4 regions of the Massilia sp. GER05 genome follow, and region 2 is predicted to be linked to each of the others. Evidence: predicted binding sites of a transcription regulator. Region 2 holds the regulator's gene; each other region holds the start of a gene.
What was found. The regulator sigma-54, encoded in region 2, starts transcription at its own class of promoters, with help from an activator protein. The targets are predictions, from matches to a motif close to TGGCANGNAANCTGCTTT.
Positions count from the first base shown of each region.

Region 1: glnA (type I glutamate--ammonia ligase) is a predicted target of sigma-54. The motif match lies at 2,507-2,524, and genes of this name have one in related genera.
Region 3: prpB (methylisocitrate lyase) is a predicted target of sigma-54. The motif match lies at 3,053-3,070, and genes of this name have one in related genera.
Region 4: ACL58G_RS02715 (TldD/PmbA family protein) is a predicted target of sigma-54. The motif match lies at 1,853-1,870, and genes of this name have one in related genera.

Region 1 covers NZ_CP178858.1:6,809,440-6,814,351, reverse strand. Annotated here, with positions in the region: gene ACL58G_RS29955 (TAXI family TRAP transporter solute-binding subunit) at 1-555, shown strand, start outside; gene ACL58G_RS29950 (NHL domain-containing protein) at 630-1,715, opposite strand; gene ACL58G_RS29945 (rhodanese-like domain-containing protein) at 1,816-2,274, opposite strand; gene glnA (type I glutamate--ammonia ligase) at 2,592-4,007, shown strand; gene ACL58G_RS29935 (DUF4124 domain-containing protein) at 4,170-4,685, shown strand; gene glnL (nitrogen regulation protein NR(II)) at 4,687-4,912, shown strand, end outside.
Region 2 covers NZ_CP178858.1:417,786-422,697, forward strand. Annotated here, with positions in the region: gene hpf (ribosome hibernation-promoting factor, HPF/YfiA family) at 1-359, opposite strand, end outside; gene ACL58G_RS01820 (RNA polymerase factor sigma-54) at 422-1,924, opposite strand; gene lptB (LPS export ABC transporter ATP-binding protein) at 1,927-2,721, opposite strand; gene lptA (lipopolysaccharide transport periplasmic protein LptA) at 2,718-3,287, opposite strand; gene lptC (LPS export ABC transporter periplasmic protein LptC) at 3,301-3,912, opposite strand; gene ACL58G_RS01840 (KdsC family phosphatase) at 3,920-4,453, opposite strand; gene ACL58G_RS01845 (KpsF/GutQ family sugar-phosphate isomerase) at 4,453-4,912, opposite strand, start outside.
Region 3 covers NZ_CP178858.1:6,175,818-6,180,729, forward strand. Annotated here, with positions in the region: gene acnD (Fe/S-dependent 2-methylisocitrate dehydratase AcnD) at 1-813, opposite strand, end outside; gene prpC (bifunctional 2-methylcitrate synthase/citrate synthase) at 948-2,099, opposite strand; gene prpB (methylisocitrate lyase) at 2,105-3,010, opposite strand; gene ACL58G_RS27290 (alpha/beta hydrolase) at 3,216-4,334, shown strand; gene ACL58G_RS27295 (cation acetate symporter) at 4,386-4,912, opposite strand, start outside.
Region 4 covers NZ_CP178858.1:606,557-611,468, forward strand. Annotated here, with positions in the region: gene ACL58G_RS02710 (TldD/PmbA family protein) at 1-80, opposite strand, end outside; gene ACL58G_RS02715 (TldD/PmbA family protein) at 98-1,735, opposite strand; gene ACL58G_RS02720 (trypsin-like peptidase domain-containing protein) at 2,109-3,698, shown strand; gene ACL58G_RS02725 (hypothetical protein) at 3,698-4,612, shown strand; gene ACL58G_RS02730 (serine hydrolase) at 4,726-4,912, opposite strand, start outside.

The DNA.
Region 1 (4,912 bases), 870 kb from region 2:
TTGATCGCGCCCACGGCCACGCTGGTCGCGCGCGAGGATCTGCATCCCGCGCTGATCGATTTGTTCGTCAAGGCGGCCACGGAGATTCATGGCGGGACGGGCTGGTTCCAGCAGCAGGGCCAATTCCCGTCGCCGCGCTACACGGAGATCCCGGTGGCGCGGGAGGCGGCGAAATACTACCGCGACGGTCCGCCGTTCCTGCAGCGCTACCTGTCGTTCTGGCTGGCGAACCTGTTCGACCGGCTGTGGGTCGTCGTGGTGGCGCTGGCGGCGCTGATCATTCCGCTGTCGAAGATCGTGCCGCCGCTGTACGTGTGGCGCATCCGCTCGCGTGTGTACCGCTGGTACGGCGAGTTGCGCGCCGTCGAGCAGGCGCTGGAAAACGCGAAGGACGAGCACCGCGACGAGGCACGGGAGGAGCTGCTGCGCCGCCTCGACGGTATCGAGCAGCGCGTCAACCACATCTCGATCCCGCTCGCGTACGCGGATGCGTTATATGGCCTGCGCAGCCACATCAACTTCGTGCGCCAGCGCGTGCGGATCGCACTCGCGTAACGGCGGCACATCGCATACGTCACGCGTGGCGCCAACAAACCGCATGCGTCACGCGTGGGCACGGGGTGCCCACCCTACGGCAAGACGATTTTCACGATGGCGTTGCCCGACGTCGCGTACAGCGTGCCGCTGCCGTCGACCGCGATGCCGCGCAGCTGCGCGAAGCTGCCGGGCAGCTTGCCGGTCCGCAGCGTCGTCGACGCGGCCAGGCCGGCGGGCGTCGCGACGATGCCGTCCGGCGTCGTGATCTTGCGCACCGTGTTGTTGATGGCATCGGCGCCGTACAGATTGCCGTTCTTGTCGATGGCCAGCGCGATCAGCTGCTGGAAGCGGGCGGTCGACGCATTGCCGTCGGCGTTGCCGGCCTGGTTGCGCGCGCCGACGAAGGTCGTGAGCGCGGTGGCGCCGGACGTGGCACGGCTGAGGGTGCGGAACAGGTCGGCCACGTACACGGTGCCGTCGGGATCGACGACCACGCCGCGCGGCACCAGCTGGCCCGTGCCGTAGATGGGCGCGACGGCGCCCGTTTCGAGCGTCGTGGCGCGGTTGGGATTCGCGATCGGGATGCGGCGCGTGTCGACGCCCGACGTGACGTACAGGTTGCCGTCGTTGTCGGCCGCGATCCCGGCCGGGATGTTCTGCGGGTCGATGCCGAAATTGCCGAACGAGAGCCGGGTCACGGTGGTGACGGTGCCGTCCGACGTGATCTTGCGGATCGTCGTGCCGTCCAGGACGTACAGGTCGCCGCTGCCGTCGATCGTGACGGCGGTGGGTTGCGTGAAGCGGGCGCGGTTGCCCTTGCCGTCGGCCGTGCCGCTGGCGCCCGCCAGGCCGGCGAACAGGCTGACCGTGCCGTCCGGAGCGATCTTGCGGATCGTGAGGTTGCCTTCGTCCGCCACGTACACGTTGCCGTTGGTGTCGACGGCCAGGCCGCGCGGCGTGTTGAAGCGGGCCGCCGTGCCTTTCTTGTCCGCCGTGCCGCCGGTGGCGGCATCGCCGGCCAGCACGCTGATCCCGGTGCCCGGCCCGGAATCGCCGCCGTCGCCGTCGTCCGTCTCGCGCTTCGGCCCGCCGGGACCGCACGCGCACAGCAGCGCCGCGACACCCGCGCACAGGAGGCGCACGCGCAGGCGGGCAGGGACAGCGGATGGGGTCGTCATGGCTACATCTCCAGGTCAGCAGTGAGCCCGCATGCTAGCACGCGCGCGGCGTGGCGAATCTCTGCGATTCTCACGTGCGACCGGGAGGCCGGGCGAAAGTTCAGGCGCCGATCCAGGGCAGGCCGGCCTTGCACCAGCCGCCGACCGTCTTGCGGTGGCCTTCCGGATCGCGGTCGCCCTCGAAGCCTTCCAGGATGTCGAACGCATTCTGGTAGCCCAGTTCCGTGGCGGTGCGCGCGGCGTGGCGCGAACGCACGCCGGAACGGCACAGGAACAGCACGACGTCATCCGGGGTGGCCACGTTCTGCAGCTGGGTCGCGAAATCGGGGTTCGGCGCACCACCGGGGTACAGCGTCCATTGCACGGCGCCGTGCTGGGTTTCCGGGATCGCGGGGCGGCCGACCCAGTCGCGTTCCGCATTCGTGCGCACGTCGACCAGTTTCACCCTGGGGTCCGCTTGCAGGAGCTCGAACGCTTCCTGGGGCGTGACGGCGCCCGCGTACGGCTGGCCGGGCGCGCGGGCCCTGGCGTTCGCGAGGATCTCGTCGGTCGTAGTCATGTCATCAATTCCTTGTAGGGTGGTTGCGCACCGTCGCGGGTCGTTGCTAAGCTAGGGCTCGCACTTTTGGTGCATTGCGCATCAGTTTGGTGCATACTCGAAAAATTGCACTTGTTTGGTGCGTATGGACGAGCTTGCGCCAAGATCGTGCACGCTTAAGGTGTCATTGATTTTAAGGGGCAAATTGAGCGCCCTCAAAGTAATCATTATTTATTTGCTCATGGAAAAATGCTGGCATAATTTCTGCTTAGAAGGTTATGCGCCTGTCGCATGCCCGGTTGGCATCGACACCCCTTTTTGACTTAGGAGATACTGGAATGGCAAGGACCGCCGCAGATGTAATGCAGATGCTGAAGGACAACGAAGTCAAGTTCGTTGATTTGCGTTTCGCCGATACCCGCGGCAAGGAACAGCACGTGACCGTTCCCATCTCGCACTTCGACGAAGACAAGTTCGAATCCGGCCACGCATTCGACGGCTCGTCGATCGCCGGCTGGAAAGGCATCGAAGCATCGGACATGCTGCTGATCCCTGACCCGAACACCGCGAACATCGACCCGTTCTTTGAAGAGACGACCGTGTTCATGCAGTGCGACGTGATCGAACCGTCGGACGGCAAGGGCTATGACCGCGACCCGCGCTCGATCGCCAAGCGCGCCGAAGCGTACCTGAAATCGTCGGGCATCGGCGACACCGCCTACTTCGGCCCGGAACCGGAATTCTTCATCTTTGATTCGGTCCGCTGGAAAGTCGACATGTCGGGCTGCTTCGTCAAGATCGATTCGGAAGAAGCTTCCTGGTCGACCGACAAGGAATTCGAAGGCGGCAACAGCGGCCACCGTCCGACCGTCAAGGGCGGCTACTTCCCGGTCCCGCCGGTCGACAGCTTCCAGGACATGCGTTCGGAAATCTCGCTGATCCTCGAATCGCTGGGCATCCCGGTCGAAGTGCACCACCATGAAGTGGCGGGCGCCGGCCAGATGGAGCTGGGCACCAAGTTCTCGACCCTGGTCGAGCGCGCCGACTGGACGCAGAACCTGAAGTACGTGATCTGGAACGTGGCCCACAGCTACGGCAAGACCGCCACCTTCATGCCGAAGCCGATGAACGGCGACAACGGCTCGGGCATGCACGTCCACCAGTCGATCTGGAAAGACGGCAAGAACCTGTTCGCCGGCGACGGCTATGCCGGCCTGTCGGAAACGGCCCTGTTCTACATCGGCGGCATCATCAAGCACGCCAAGGCCCTGAACGCCATCACCAACCCGGGCACGAACTCGTACAAGCGCCTGGTGCCGGGCTACGAAGCCCCGGTCAAGCTGGCTTACTCGGCCAAGAACCGTTCGGCATCGATCCGCATCCCGCACGTGGCGAACCCGAAAGGCCGCCGCATCGAGACCCGCTTCCCGGACCCGCTGGCCAACGTCTACCTGTGCTTCGCAGCCCTGCTGATGGCCGGCCTGGACGGTATCCAGAACAAGATCCACCCGGGCGAAGCAGCAACGAAAGACCTGTACCACCTGCCGCCGGAAGAAGACAAGCTGATCCCGACGGTCTGCTCGTCGCTGGAAGAAGCGCTGGACGCCCTGAACAAGGACCGCGAGTTCCTGACCCGCGGCGGCGTGTTCAGCGATGCCATGCTCGACGCCTACATCGACCTGAAGATGCAGGAAGTCCAGCGTCTGCGCATGACCCCGCACCCGGCCGAATTCGACATGTACTACTCGTCGTAATTCGTTGGCATCACCCGGTGTCGGATTGGAAACGATTGACACCGGAGTGTATCCACACGGTAACGAAAACGCGGGGAAAGCCAGCCGGCTGCCTCGCGTTTTTTACTGGATGGGGTATAGTCGGAAGCTTCCCAACCATGCATCCAGACTGACCTGATGCGAATGACAAGCTGCTTCCTCCTGCGTCTGTTGTTGCTCGCAGGACTTGCCGCGCACGAGGCGCGGGCCGATTCCGTCATCTACAAATGCGTCGACCAGAACGGCCGGGTGGAGTTCACCGACATCAATAAACCGGGCTGCAAGGTGCTCGACCTGCCGGGTTATGTCGCATCCACACCCGCACCGGCGCCGCGCGCCGCGCCCGCGGTGACGATGCGCCAGGGGGCAGGGCGCCCCGCGGCCGCGAGTCCGAATCCCGCCGGCTTCCCGCGGGTGGACACGGCCACGCAGAAGGCGCGCGACGACGACCGCCGCACGATCCTCGAGGACGAGTTGCGTGCCGAGGAGCGCAAGCTGGCGGACCTGAAGCGCGACTATAACAACGGCGAGCCGGAACGCCAGGGCAACGAAAAGAATTACGCGAAGTACCAGGAACGCGTGGCCCAGATGCGCGACAACATCGGCCGCAGCGAAAAGAACGTGGAAGCGCTCAAGCGCGAGATCGCCAACATCAAATGACATGAACGGGACATCGGCCCAACTTCTCCAGCACGACCGTTTCGCAGGCCTCGACATGCTCGCCTCCGCCGTGCTGGTGGCGGATGCCGATGGGCTCGTTCGCTACGCTAACCCGGCCGCCGAGCACCTGCTCGACATGTCCGCCAAATCGCTGTCGCGGCAGAAGCTGGTCGGGCTGTTCACGAACGGCGACGAACTGGGTGTCCTGTGCGAACAGGCGATCGCCC
Region 2 (4,912 bases):
TACGCCGCGGCGGGCTCCTCCTCCCCACCTTCGGACATGCGCTTGATACACGCGTTGTCATGATCCTTGAGCATTTGCTTGTACTTGACGACCTGGCGGTCCAGGCGGTCCATCAGCATGTCGATCGCGGCGTATAGATCGTGCGCGGCACTGGCGACATGGACGATCTTGCCCGCGAGGCGCAGGTTGATCTCGGCTTTCTGGCGTTTTTCTTTCTCGGTGAGATTGTCGATGCAGAGGATGACGTGTGAGTCGATCACTTGATCGAAATGACGGGTGATGCGTTCGAGCTTGTTCTGTACGTATTCTCGGATGGCTGGAGTTACATCGAGATGATGTCCGCTGATTGTGAGATTCATACACACTCCTTTGAAGATGCACTGCCTGCCGTGCGCGCATCTGCGCAATGGGACAGTGTTTGTTACAAGGATTTGCGGAGACTGACGGGCGGGATTTTCAGCGCCTCACGGTATTTTGCGACCGTGCGTCGCGCGATGACCATTCCCTGTTCCCCTAGCATCTCCGCGATCTTGCTATCGGATAATGGATTCTTGGGGTCTTCTGCTCCTGTGAGTTGTACGATGAGGGCCCGTATTGCCGTCGACGATGCTTCGCCTCCCGCTTCGGTGGCAACGTGACTCCCGAAGAAATACTTCAACTCGAACATGCCGTGCGGGGTCAGCATATATTTCTGAGTTGTGACTCGAGAAATTGTGCTCTCGTGTAGACCTAGTGTATCAGCTATCTCACGTAAAACAAGGGGCCGCATCGCGACTGCGCCGTGGGAAAAAAAGTTGCGCTGCCGATCGACAATTGCCTGAGCTACACGCAGGATCGTGTCGAAGCGCTGGCGCATGTTCTTGATGAGCCACTTGGCTTCCTGCAACTGCGCGTTCATCTGCGCTTCCGATTTGCCCTGCTTCATCAGCGACGCGTACAGGCTGTTCACGCGCAGGCGCGGCATCACTTCCGGATTCAGCTGCACGCTCCAGCCATCCTTGGCGCGGCGCACGATCACGTCGGGCACGACGAAGTCCGACACGTCCGACGCGAACGCCGCGCCCGGATGCGGATTGCACTGGCGGATGACGGCCTGGGCTTCGCGCAGGTCTTCGTCGTCGCAATCGAGCGCCTTCTTCAGCTTGTTGAATTCGCGCTGCGCGAACCACGTCAGGTATTTTTCGACGATGACGAGCGCCATGCGCCGCGTCACCATCGGCACGCCGGGCATGCGGCGGATCTGCAGCGCCAGGCACTCGGCCGCGCTGCGCGCGCCCACGCCCGGCGGGTCCATGCTCTGCACCATGGCGAGCGCCGTGCGCAATTCGTCGAACTCGATCTCCAGTTCTTCCGGCAGGCGCGCATGGATGTCTTCCAGCGGTTCTTCCAGATAGCCGTTGTCGTCGAGCGCATCGACGACGAGTTCCACGAGCGCGCAGTCGCGCGCCGCGCAGCACGTCAGGCGCACCTGCTCCATCAAATGTTCGCGCAGCGTGACGGGGCTCGCTTCCAGCTGCGGGCGGCCGTCCTCGTCCTCGCCGCCGCCGCTGCCGCTGCGGCCGTATTCGCCCCAGTCCTCGCCGCCTTCGCCGCCGCTTTCTCCGCTGTCGCCGCCGGCGTCACCGCCTTCGCCATTGCCGCTCTCGGCGGGCGCACTGCCGCCTTCGTCGCCATTGCCCTGCGCGGCCGGCGCCTCGCCCGCCTGTGACGAGGACGGGGCACTGTTGATGGCGCCGTCGGCCAGCAACCGCACGGAGCGGTCGAGCGGATCGTCGAGCCGTTCGAGCAGCGGGTTCTCGCTCAGGACCTGCTCGATTTCCTGGTGCAGCTCGAGCGTGGACAACTGCAGCAGGCGGATCGATTGCTGCAGTTGCGGCGTCAGTGCAAGGTGCTGTGAGGTCTTGAGTTGCAGCGTCTGTTTCATGACTACATTCGGAAGTGTTCGCCCAGGTAGACGCGGCGCACCGATTCGTTGGCGATGATGTCGTCGGGACGGCCCGATGCCAGCACCGCGCCCTGGTTGATGATGTAGGCGCGGTCGCAGATGCCCAGCGTCTCGCGCACATTATGGTCCGTGATCAGCACGCCGATGCCGCGCTCCTTCAGGAAGCGCACGATGCGTTGGATCTCGATCACGGCGATTGGATCCACGCCGGCGAACGGTTCGTCCAGCAGCACGAAGCGCGGATTGGTCGCGAGCGCGCGCGCGATCTCCACCCGGCGGCGTTCGCCACCGGACAGCGACAGCGCCGGGCTCTCGCGCAGCTTCTCGATCTGCAGCTCGGCCAGCAGCTCGTCGAGACGTTCGGTGATGCGCGCCTTGGTGAGCGACTTGCCGTTCTCGCGCTGCAATTCCAGCACGGCGCGGATGTTCTCTTCCACCGTCAGCTTGCGGAACACGGACGCTTCCTGCGGCAGGTACGACAGTCCGAGCAGCGCGCGCCGGTGGATCGGCAGGCCGGTGATGTCGGTGCCGTTGATGTCGATGCTGCCGGCGTCCGACGGCACGAGGCCCACGATCATGTAGAACGAGGTCGTCTTGCCTGCGCCGTTCGGGCCCAGCAGGCCGACCACTTCGCCGCACACCACCTGCAGCGACACGTCGCGTACGACGAGCCGCTTGCCGTAGCTCTTCTGCAGTCCCTTGACGACGAGGGTGCTGCCGCCGCATTCGGCCGGCGCGGCCTGCGTGCCTGCTTCCATCGTGTGCGCCTCCGTCATTGCTTGCCTGCCGGAGCGGGAGCGGCGCCGGCGGCAGGGGCGCGGCGCGGCTGCAGCGTGATGCTGCCGCGGCCATTGCCCGGCTTGTCCGTGCCGTTGGCGTCGTTCAGGCCGAGCAGCTTCTCGTTGCGGTTATCGTAGGAGATGAATTCGCTGGCCATCTCCTGCGTGACCTTCTTGCCCTCGAGCTGGCGGATGACGGCCTTCGAGAACAGCTTCACGATGTCGTTGCGCTCGTCGTATTCGATGCGCTGGGCCTGGCCCTCGCCCCACAGGTCCGGGCCGCCATCGCGCTTCTGGCGGAAGGTCGCGAGCTTGCCGGGATTCGCGGTGAGGATGAAGGTGCGCCAACCGTCCGGCGATTCCTTGACCTCGGCGCGGTCGGACTTCAGGATCATGGTGCCGCGCGTGATGACCACGTTGCCGGTGGCGACGTAGTTCTGCGTGACCTGGTCGACGTTGGCGTTGTCGAACGCGATGTCGACGGGCTTGAGCGCGTCCGCCTTCTCGGCCGAGGCAGCCAGCGGCACCAGCAGGAAGATGGCGGCGGCGAGTATTTTTTTCATTCGATAGTCCTTTTTAGTGACTTGCGCGCGACTGGCGTGGCGGATAGGTGACCTTGCCGCGGCCACCCAGCGCGATCTGCTGCGTGGCGTTGTTGGCGACCATGCCCACCGCGTCGACCGATGCGGCGCCGAGCGTCATGTGGATCGGCTTGTCGGTCTTCGCGATCTCGTCGTCCGGCAGGATCGTCAGGACCTCGGTGCGGATCCGCATCGGCTCCGCACCCGGGGCGGCCGGACGCCGGATGTCGACATTGCCCGTCAGGTCGATCTGGTTCTGGTTCTGGCTCACGAGCGCGCTGTTGGCCGTCATCGTCATCGGCGGATGCTCGTCGGTGAGGCTCTGCACGACCGGCTTGTCCACGAGCGCCGTGTTGTCGACGGGGCGGTGCGTGAGGCGCTCTCCCGAGATCACGTAGCGCGGCTTGCCGGCCTCCGACATGCGGACCCAGCTGAAGTTGTCGACGATGTAGTCCGGCTCGTTGCCCGCGTTGAAGCCCGGCCCGTTCTCCTCGCCCTGCATCACCTGCACGAGCCAGAAGCTGCCGAACGCGCAGAACACGGCGAACAGCATCAGGAGCAGCAGGCGCCAGCGGTGCGCGGTACGCTTGTAGCTTGCGGGAGCCATATCTCTCTTATCCGAAGTAAGGCGCGAGCGCCTGTTCGTAGGTGCCCTGGGCGCGCATCACCATGTCGCACACTTCGCGCACGGCGCCGCGGCCGCCCGGGTTCTTCGTCACGTAATGGGCGCGGTGCTGCACTTCCGGATGCCCGCTCGGCACCGTCACCGCAAAGCCCACGCGCGTGAGCAGCGGCAGGTCGATCACGTCGTCGCCGATGTAGCCGCACGCCTCCGCCGTCACGCCGGTTTTATCCAGCAGCTCGGCGAACGCGAGGCGCTTGTCGTGCTGGCCCTGGAACACGTGCGTGATCCCGAGGTCGCTTGCGCGCTTGATGACGATGGGCGACGTGCGTGCGCTGATGATCGCCGTCTGCACGCCGGTGCGATTCAGCAGCTGGATGCCGAGGCCGTCCAGCACGTAGAACGTCTTCGTGACTTCGCCGTCCGGCCCGTACGTCAGGCTGCCGTCGGTGAGGACGCCGTCCACGTCGAAGATCATGACTTTGACGCGCGCCGCGCGCTCCATGTGTGCCAGCGGAGTCACCATCAGATCACCTTGGCGCGCGTGAGGTCGTGGATGTGCAATGCGCCCACCAGCACGCCGTCCGCATCCGTGACGAGCATCTGGTTGATGCGGAATTCTTCCATCACGGCGACGGCATCCACCGCCAGCTGTTCCGGATGCACGCGGCGCGGGTTCGGGTGCATGACGTCGCGGATCGCGAGCTTGCTGAAATCCTGGACCTTTTCGATCAGGCGGCGCAGGTCGCCGTCCGTGAACACGCCGACGGGGCGGCCGGCATCGTCGACGATGGCCGTCATGCCCATGCCCTTGTGCGAGATTTCCAGCAGCGCGTCCGTGAGGAGCGCGTCCGGTTTCACCGTCGGCACCGCGGCGCCGCTGCGCATCACGTCGCGCACGTGCGTGAGCAGGCGGCGGCCGAGCGCGCCGCCCGGGTGCGAGCGTGCGAAATCGTCCGGTTTGAAGCCGCGCAGCTCGAGCAGC
Region 3 (4,912 bases), 1.5 Mb from region 2:
GGCCGAGACGACCTTCGACTTGCGCAGGAATTCCGTCAGCGCCAGCACGATGTCGGTCGCGGTGATTCCCGGTTGCGGCTTGCCGGTCAGCTCGACGCCGACGATATCCGGCAGGCGCATGTACGACGCGCGGCCCAGCATGACGCTCTCCGCTTCCAGGCCGCCGACGCCGATCGCGATGACGCCCAGCGCATCGACCATCGGCGTGTGCGAGTCCGTGCCGACGAGGGTGTCGGGGAATGCCACGCCATCCTTCACCTGCACGACGGGGCTCATGCGCTCCAGGTTGATCTGGTGGAGGATGCCGTTCCCCGGCGGGATCACGTCGACGTTCTCGAACGCCTTGCGGGTCCATTCGATGAAGTCGAAGCGGTCTTCGTTGCGGCGGTCCTCGATCGCGCGGTTCTTCGCGAACGCGTCCGGATCGAAGCCGCCGCATTCGACGGCAAGCGAGTGGTCGACGACGAGCTGCGTCGGCACGACCGGATTCACGAGGGCCGGATTGCCGCCCTCCTGCGCGATGGCGTCGCGCAGGCCGGCCAGGTCGACGAGCGCCGTCTGGCCGAGGATGTCGTGGCACACGACGCGCGCGGGGAACCACGGGAAATCGAGATCGCGCTTGCGCTCGACGATCTGCTTCAGCGACGGCACCAGCGCCATCGGTTCGCAGCGGCGCACGAGGTTTTCGGCCAGCACGCGCGAGGTGTACGGCAGGGTGTCCCAGGCGCCGGGCTGGATCTCCTCGACGGCGGCGCGCGCGTCGAAGTAATGGAGATTGGTGCCGTGCAGGGGCTTGCGATATTGGCTGTTCATTTTGCGACTCCGTAGTCCGCGGCCCTTGCATTGTCTTCCCCGCGAAGACGGGGATCCAATTTCAGTCGGCCGGTACGCGACGTGATTGGGTTCCCGCCTGCGCGGGAACGACGGCTTTAGGGCCGCAGGTATGTTTACTTGCGTTCGGCCAGCGGCACGAAGGTCAGGTCTTCCGGCCCGACATAGTTCGCGCTCGGGCGGATGATCTTGTTGTCGATGCGCTGCTCGATGATGTGCGCGGACCAGCCGGACGTGCGCGAGATGACGAACAGCGGCGTGAACATCGCGGTCGGCACGCCCATCATGTGGTACGAGACGGCCGAGAACCAGTCGAGGTTCGGGAACATCTTTTTCACTTCCCACATAACGGTTTCGAGGCGCTCGGCGATGTCGAACATCTTCATCGAGCCGGCGCTTTGCGACAGCGTGCGCGCCACTTCCTTGATCACCTTGTTGCGCGGGTCGGAGATCGTATAGACCGGGTGGCCGAAGCCGATGACGACTTCCTTGTTCGCCACGCGGTTGCGGATGTCCGCTTCCGCCTCGTCCGCGTTCTCGTAGCGCTTCTGGATGTCGAGCGCGACTTCGTTGGCGCCGCCGTGCTTCGGACCGCGCAGCGCGCCGATCGCGCCCGTGATCGCGGAATAGATGTCGGAACCGGTGCCGGCGATGACGCGGCCGGTGAACGTCGACGCGTTGAACTCGTGTTCCGCATACAGGATCAAGGAAGTGTGCATCGCCTTGACCCACTCGTCGGACGGCTTGAAGCCGTGCAGCAGGTGCAGGAAGTGGCCGCCGATCGAATCGTCATCGGTCTCCACGTCGATGCGCTTGCCGTTATGGCTGTAGTGGTACCAGTACAGCAGCATCGAGCCGAACGACGCCATCAGGCGGTCGGCGATGTCGCGCGCGCCAGCGCTGTTGTGGTCGTCCTTTTCCGGCAGCACGCAGCCCAGCACCGACGCGCCCGTGCGCATCACGTCCATCGGATGCGCGCCGGCCGGCAGCGCCTCCAGCGCGGCCTTCACGGCATGCGGCAGGCCGCGCAGCGATTTCAGCTTGGCCTTGTAGCCGCGCAGTTCCGCCTCGTTCGGCAGCTTGCCGTGCACGAGCAGGTAGGCGATTTCCTCGAATTCGCTGTTGCCCGCCACGTCCAGGATGTCGTAGCCGCGGTAGTGCAGGTCGTTGCCGGAGCGGCCGACGGAGCACAGCGCGGTATTGCCGGCGGCGACGCCGGACAGCGCGACGGATTTCTTCGGTTTGAAGGTGGGCGTATCGGTCTTCATGTCAGTCATTTCTTCGTCTCCTGTGTCGTTTTATTTTGTGCGAACAGCGCGTCGAGCTTCTGTTCGTAGCTGTGGTAATCGATGCGCTCGTACAGTTCGGCGCGGGTCTGCATGGTGTCGACGACGTTCTTCTGCGTGCCGTCGCGGCGGATGGCTTCGTAGACGTTTTCCGCGGCCTTGTTCATCGCGCGGAACGCGGACAGCGGGTACAGCACGATGTCGACATCGGCGCCGCGCAGCTCGTCCACGCTGAACAGCGGCGTCGAACCGAATTCCGTGATGTTCGCAAGGATCGGCACCTTGACCGCCTGCTTGAATTGCGCGTACATCTCCAGGCTCGTGATGGCTTCCGGGAAGATCATGTCGGCGCCCGCCTCCACGCACGCGACCGCGCGCTCGACGGCTTTATCCAGGCCCTCGACGGCCAGCGCGTCCGTGCGCGCCATGATGACGAAGTTGTCGTCCGTGCGCGCGTCGACGGCGGCCTTCACGCGGTCGACCATCTCGCCCTGGCTGACGATCTCCTTGCCCGGACGGTGGCCGCAGCGCTTGGCGCCGACCTGGTCCTCGATGTGGCAGGCGCCCGCGCCGGCCTTGATCAGCGAGCGTACACTCCTGGCGACGTTGAAGGCGGACGCGCCGAAGCCCGTGTCGATGTCGACGAGCAGCGGCAGGTCGCACACGTCGGTGATGCGGCGCACGTCGATCAGCACGTCTTCGAGACCGGAGATGCCGAGGTCCGGCAGGCCCAGCGATCCGGCCGCGACACCGCCGCCCGACAGGTAGATCGCGCGGTAGCCGGCCCGCCTGGCCAGCAGCGCGTGATTGGCGTTGATGGCGCCGATGACCTGCAGCGGATGTTCTTCCTGGACGGCCTGGCGGAATTTGGCGCCGGCGGATTGTTGGCTCATGTCTACCCTTTCGTGATGCGGTCTGTGATGGTGGTCCATGGGTTTGCAAGGACCGTGCCAACGGCGATTTCCAGGATATTCAAGGACTTGGGCACGCCGTCCCGCCAGTTCATGTTTCACGGCGTTTCAGAATGAAACATCGTTGACACGCCGAAGAAAATTGAACAGACTGCGCGCGACCCTATCCACAACGACAAGGACAACCATGTTCGAACGCTCATCCAGGCTGTGCGCCGCGCTGCTGGCCGGCCTGTCCATCACCACGCTCGCCCATGGCGCCGGCCCGGACAGCCGCGCCGACGCCGTGAAGATCATCGCCGACATGCGCCGCATCGTCACCCCGCAAGGCATCGAGCAGACGCGGGCCGTGCGCATCGGCGGCATCGATCAGTGGATCAGCGTGCGCGGCACGGACCGGCGCAATCCGGTGCTGCTGTTCCTGCACGGCGGCCCGGGCTTCGTCGCGATGCCGACCAGCTGGTACTTCCAGCGCGGCTGGGAAGAATACTTCACGGTCGTGCAGTGGGACCAGCGCGGCGCCGGCAAGACGTATGCCGCCAACGATCCGGCGAAGGTCGCGCCCACGATGACGCGCGCGCAAATGCTGGCGGACGCCGAGGAGATGGTGGCCTGGCTGCGCAAGGAATTCGGCAAGGACCGCATCTTCGTGCTGGGCCATTCGTGGGGCTCGTCGCTGGGCATCCAGCTGGCGCAGCGCCATCCGGACTGGCTGCACGCGTATATCGGCATCGGCCAGATCACGGACGGCATGGAGAGCGAACGCCGCGGCTGGCAGTACACGATGGATGCGGCGAAGCGCGAGGGCAACCGGCAGGCGATCCGCGAACTGGAATCGATCTCGCCGTACGCCGCGCCAGGCAAGCCGCTCGTGCTGAAGGATCTGTACCTGCAGCGCAAATGGCTCGCCCGCTACGGCGGCGCCGTGTACGGCCGGAACGGGTCCGACGCCGAATCCGCGGCCGCGAAGCTGGCGCCGGAATACACGGATGCGGACCTGAAGACCATGTGGGACGGCACGGAATTCTCGTCCAGCCGCATGCTGACGGACGTGCTCGCGCAGGACTTCAGCGTCTACACGAAGTTCGACTGCCCCATCGTCATCTTCAACGGCCGCCACGACTACAACGTATCGGCATCGGCCACGGCGGAATGGTTCGAAAAGGTGAAGGCGCCGGCCAAGCAGCTCGTGTGGTTCGAGGATTCGGCGCACGAGATCTTCAACGAGGAGCCGGGCAAGACACTCGTGTCGCTCGTGAAGTATGCGCGACCGTTCGCGGAAAAGGCCGGCGACGTGGCGCCGTAAACGCAACAACCCGCACGCGGGCGCGTGCGGGTTGCATGGATCGGGGTTCGATCAGTGTGCCGATGCGGTGGAGGCACCGATACCGGTTTCCGAACGCACTTCCTGCGCTTCGAAACCAGCTTTGTCGATGGCGGCACGCTGGCTCTTGTCGGTGACCGAGAACAGCCACACGCCGACGAAGCCGACGGTCATCGAGAACAGTGCCGGCGACGTGTACGGGAAGATCTCGTGCGTATTGTGGAAGACGTCGACCCACACGGACTTCGACAGCAGCGTCAGGATGACGGCGGTAGCCAGGCCCAGGAAGCCGCCCACGGTCGCGCCGCGGGTGGTGCACTTGCTCCACAGGACGGACATGAACAGCACCGGGAAGTTGGCCGAGGCCGCGATCGCGAAGGCCAGCGAGACCATGAAGGCCACGTTGATCTTCTCGAACACGATACCCAGCAGCACCGCGGCAATGCCCAGGAAGACCGTCGTGATCCGCGACACGCGCAGTTCGCTGCCCGGGGCCGGCTGGCCCTTCTTGACCACGGTGGCGTACAGGTCGTGCGACACGGCCGAGGCGCCGGACAGCG
Region 4 (4,912 bases), 190 kb from region 2:
ACGATGCATTCGTCCGCCTTCGAGAACGAGAGGACGCGGTCGGTGATGTGTTTGGTCTGTTCCTGGGTCAGGATGGTCATGGTCGTAGGTCCCTGCCTTAGCCGATCTTGCGGGCGGTGTTGATGACGTTGATGCCGTTGAAGCGCGCGGTCGACGACCCGTGCGACACGATGCTGATCTGCGGAGGCTGGCCCTTGCCGTCGAAGAAGGAGCCGCCCATGCGCCAATCGCGTTCGTCGCAGATCGCCGTGCACGCATTCCAGAAGTCCTGCGTGTTCGACTGGTACGCGACGTCTTCCAGCATCTGGCCGATCTTGCCGTTGTTGATCTCGTAGAACAGCTGGCCGCCGAACTGGAAGTTGTAGCGCTGCTGGTCGATCGAGAACGAACCGTCGCCCACAATGTAGATGCCCTTCTTGATGTCCTTGACCATCTCGTCCGGCGTGAGCTTCTTCTTCCCGGCCTGCAGCGAGACGTTCGGCATGCGCTGGAACTGCACGTTGCTCCAGCTGTCCGCGTACGAGCAGCCGTCCGATTCTTCCTTGCCGATGATGTGCGCCTGGTCGCGCGTGGCCTGGTAGCTGACGAGGATGCCGTCCTTGATGAGGTCCCAGCGCTTGGCCTTGACGCCTTCGTCGTCGTAGCCCACGTTGCCCAGCGAGCCGGGGGTCGTCTTGTCGGCGACGATGTTCACCAGCGGCGAGCCGTACTTGAACGACTTCGACTCCCATTTATCCAGCGTGGCGAAGCTGGTGCCGGCGTAGTTCGCCTCGTAGCCCAGCACGCGATCGAGCTCGGTCGGGTGGCCGACGGATTCGTGGATCGTCAGGTACAGGTGTTCCGGCGACAGCATCAGGTCATATTTACCCGGCGTGACCGACTTCGCGGTCAGCTTGCGCTTGGCGTCGCGGCCCGCGGCGCGCGCGTCCTCGACGATGTCGTACGATTTCGTGTACAGCGTGGCGACGCCGCCCGCCGCCTTGATCTTGTCTTCCTTGCGGGCGTCCAGGTATTCGTAGCCCATGCCGACCGGCGTCGACAGGCCGCTGCGCGAACGGAACTTGCCGCTGGCCTTGTCCACCGCGGTCGCGGAGAACGGCGCCCACAGGCGCTGCAGGTCCTGGTCGATGTACGAACCGTCGGTCGATGCGAAGTACTTCTGCTGGTTCACCTGGAACAGCATCGACTGCATGAAGCTCGCGCCGGCATCCATGCCCGCCTTGTTCGCCGCGATCAGCAGTTCGGCCTTTTCCTTGATCGGCACTGCGCGCCAGTCCTTGACGATCGGAGTCGCCCACGCCACCTCGCCCACGCCCTTGACCGGTGCGAGACGGACCGGCTCGGACTGCAGCTTCGCGTTCGCCTTGGCGATCGCCACCGCCTGGCGCGCTGCGCCCGCGATGCCGTCCGGGGTCATGTCGTTGGTGGCGGCGAAGCCGTACGCGCCGTTGCACACCACGCGCACGCCGACGCCGGCCGATTCCGTGTTCGTCACGTTCTCGACGTTCAGGTCGCGGGTGATGATGTACTGGTTGAGATAGCGGCCGATGCGCACATCGCAATAGCTCGCGCCGGCCCTGGTGGCGGCGTTCAGCGCGGTGTCGGCCAGCGCCTTCTTGGCCGCGATGGGCATCGCGGTGAGCAGCTCCTCGGCGGCGATGGCGTTGCCGAAGACGGGTACCAGCATGGCACCGGCGGTCCCGGCACCGATTTTAAGGAAGGTACGGCGTTCCATGGGTTCTCCTGAAATCACACACTTCTTTTTGGTCAGCGGCCCGGATTGCGGGCCGCTCCTTTTTTTACTGCGGGGTCGTGAAGCCGATGCACCTTAGCAGCAAGTTGACGTTTTGAATAGGCAATGTTCATGCCACGTGGCAGGCGGCGGATTTGCACGCGTTCCGGCGTTTTTCGGTGTCCGCGACTGTCCGCCCGGTGTCCGCGACAGGTGGGCCGGACACCTCGCATATGCATGCGTCATTACGCCTGGATACAACACGAGGTTACTGAATGGTTACGCGTGAGAATTCGTGCATTTTTACAGTTAAGCACCGTGTATATTGCGACGGCAACGTTTGCATGTCACATTTGCACACCAAAACAGGGATTCCATGAAGATCGTTCGCCTTGCAGCGGCCGCCGCAATCGCGCTGGCCAGCTGCACGCTCCAGGCCCAGGAAGTCAGCTTGGCCACCGCCCCGCCGACCGCACCGTCTACCGCACCGTCGACCGCACCGTCTACCGCACCGTCGACCGCAGTACTGCCCGTATCGCCTGCCGTCGAGAACTCGGTCGTCAAGATCTTCAGCACCCTGCGCCGCCCGGACCCGTTCAAGCCCTGGACCAAGGCCACGCCGCAAGAGATCACGGGATCGGGCGTGGTCATCGAGGGCAACCGGATCCTCACCAACGCCCACGTCGTCGGCTACGCCAGCCAGGTGCAGGTGCAGGCGAGCCAGGACGGCGACAAGGTCGGCGCCACCGTCGTGGCCATCGCGCGCGGCATGGACCTCGCGCTGCTGAAACTGGACGACGAATCGTTCTTCGACAAGCACCACCCGGTCAAGCGCACGAGCGTCCTGCCGGACGTGCGCGAAGCCGTGATGGCCTATGGCTATCCGATGGGCGGCACGTCGCTGTCCGTCACCAAGGGCATCGTCTCGCGCGTCGAATTCGTCCCCTACGGCTACGGCAGCGCGGGCCTGCGCGTGCAGATCGACGCGCCCATCAACCCCGGCAACAGCGGCGGTCCGGTGATCGACGGCGACAAGATGGTCGGCCTCGCGTTCTCGGTGGCGGCGAATGCCCAGAACATCGGCTACGTGATCCCGAACGAGGAAGTGGAGCTGTTCCTGCGCGACGTGGCCGACGGCCGCTACGACGGCAAGCCGCTGCTGCTGGACGATATCCAGACGCTGGAGAACCCGGTCCTGCGCCAGTACCTCAAGCTGGACAAGTCGGTCGACGGCGTCGTCGTGCACCGCCCGTACCGCAGCGATGCCGCGTATCCGCTGAAGGAATGGGACGTCATCACGCGCATCGGCGACTACCCCATCGACGACCAGGGCATGGTCAGGCTCGGGCCCAACCTGCGCGTGCGCTTCCAGTACCGCGTACAGCAGGTCGCGAAGAACGGCAAGGTACCGCTGACCATCGTCCGCGGCGGCAAGACCATGCAGGTGCAGGTGCCGGTGAACGGCCCGCGTCCCCTGCTGATTCCCCCGCTGGACGGCGACTATCCGTCGTACTTCGTGTACGGCCCGATCGTGTTCTCGCGCGCCACGGCCGAATACCTGTCCTTCATCAGCAACAACGCGCACCTGCTGAACGCCTACAGCTTCAACGCCAGCCCGCTGGTCACGCGCCGCGGCGACGAGCCGGACGCGCAGCGCGAAGAACTCGTCGTCATCAGCTCGCCGTTCTTCCCGCACAAGCTCGTGACGGGCTACAGCAACCGCTTCGGCTCCGTCGTCGAGTCGATCAACGGCGTTCCGGTACGCAGCCTGCGCCATTTGGTGGCCGTGCTGCGCGACCTGAAAGACGACCTCGTCGTGCTGCGCTTCGACCAGCGCCTGGGCGAGACGATGGTCCTGCCGCGCCAGGCGATGGTCGACGCCACGGAGGGCATCCTGCAGGACAACGGCATCCGCTCGCAAGGCTCGCAAGACATGCTGGACGTCTGGAACGGCAGGAAGAATTGATGGCGTCTGCACTTTCGTTACGCCGCGCCGCATTGGGCGCGGCCGTGCTGTCCGCCTGCGTGCCCTGCCTGGCCGCGGCCGCGCAACCGTTACCCACGCCGGCCCAGCTGGCCGCGCTGGCCTTTCCCGGCTGGAGCGAGAGCGCGGCCGGCCGCGTGCACAGCGCGGCCTTGCCGCCGCTTCCCGGCACCGGGCACGGCATCTACGCGGGCTGGAACGTGGGGCAGAACCGCGTACTCGTCGAACCGAAACTGGTGCTGCGCACGGACCCCACACACCTGACCCTCATCGCGGGCCTCGTGCCGGCCGGGGACGACGGCCGCTCCAGCGCCGTCCACGCGACGCCGCTGGCACTGGCTGCTTACCAGTTCGAACAGCATGGCGGCACGTGGGGCGTGCGTGGACGCCAGGGCATCTTCGCGCTGCGCGGCTTTTCCGGTGCCGCCGCCGTGCGCGAAGTCGCGCTGGCCGCGCGCCGCCCGGCCGTCGCGGTGGAATACGGCAGTTGCTGGCAGGGTTACTGCGGCACCTGGCTCGCCGTGTACGAAGTGGGCCGCGACGCCGTCCGGCGCGAGCCGGCCGTGGAGCTGGCACTGTCCGGCATCAACGTCGACAGCGCGGCGGATTGCCAGCGCCGCCTGGCTCCGCTCGTGAAGCCGCACGCGCAGGACCCCATCGCACGCGACGACGGCGGTGCGCCGGACACGCACGACTGCTATGCGATCGAGAGCAGCTGGAGCATCGACGCGACGCATGAGGGGCCGGGCGACCTGACCATCCACTACCAGGGGGCGATCAGCCGCGCGGAGTCGTATGCGGGGCCGCCGGCGGCGATCGACCAGAAGCAGGTGCTTCGGTACGGGAATGGGAAGTATCGGGCGATTTCAGGGTACTCGCCGGTGCCGGCGATTTAAATATACCGTCGTCCCCGCGCAGGCGGGGACCCAAGTTTATCTGAGTAGCCGCGCACACAAAATTGGCCCCCTGCCTTCGCAGGGGCGACGGTTCATGGGCCGCAGGTCGATAGTTATGGCACCGCCTTCTTCACCGGCGTGAAGTTCAGATCCTGGAAGTCGTAGCTGAAATCCGTCTCGGTCGAGATGGGCTGCATCCGCATCCGCTCGATGCTCCCGTCCGGGTTCAGTGCGAACGTGACGTACGCATCCGCATTGAAGTTGCGCTCCTTCCAGCGCACGATGAACGTGTCGTACTGG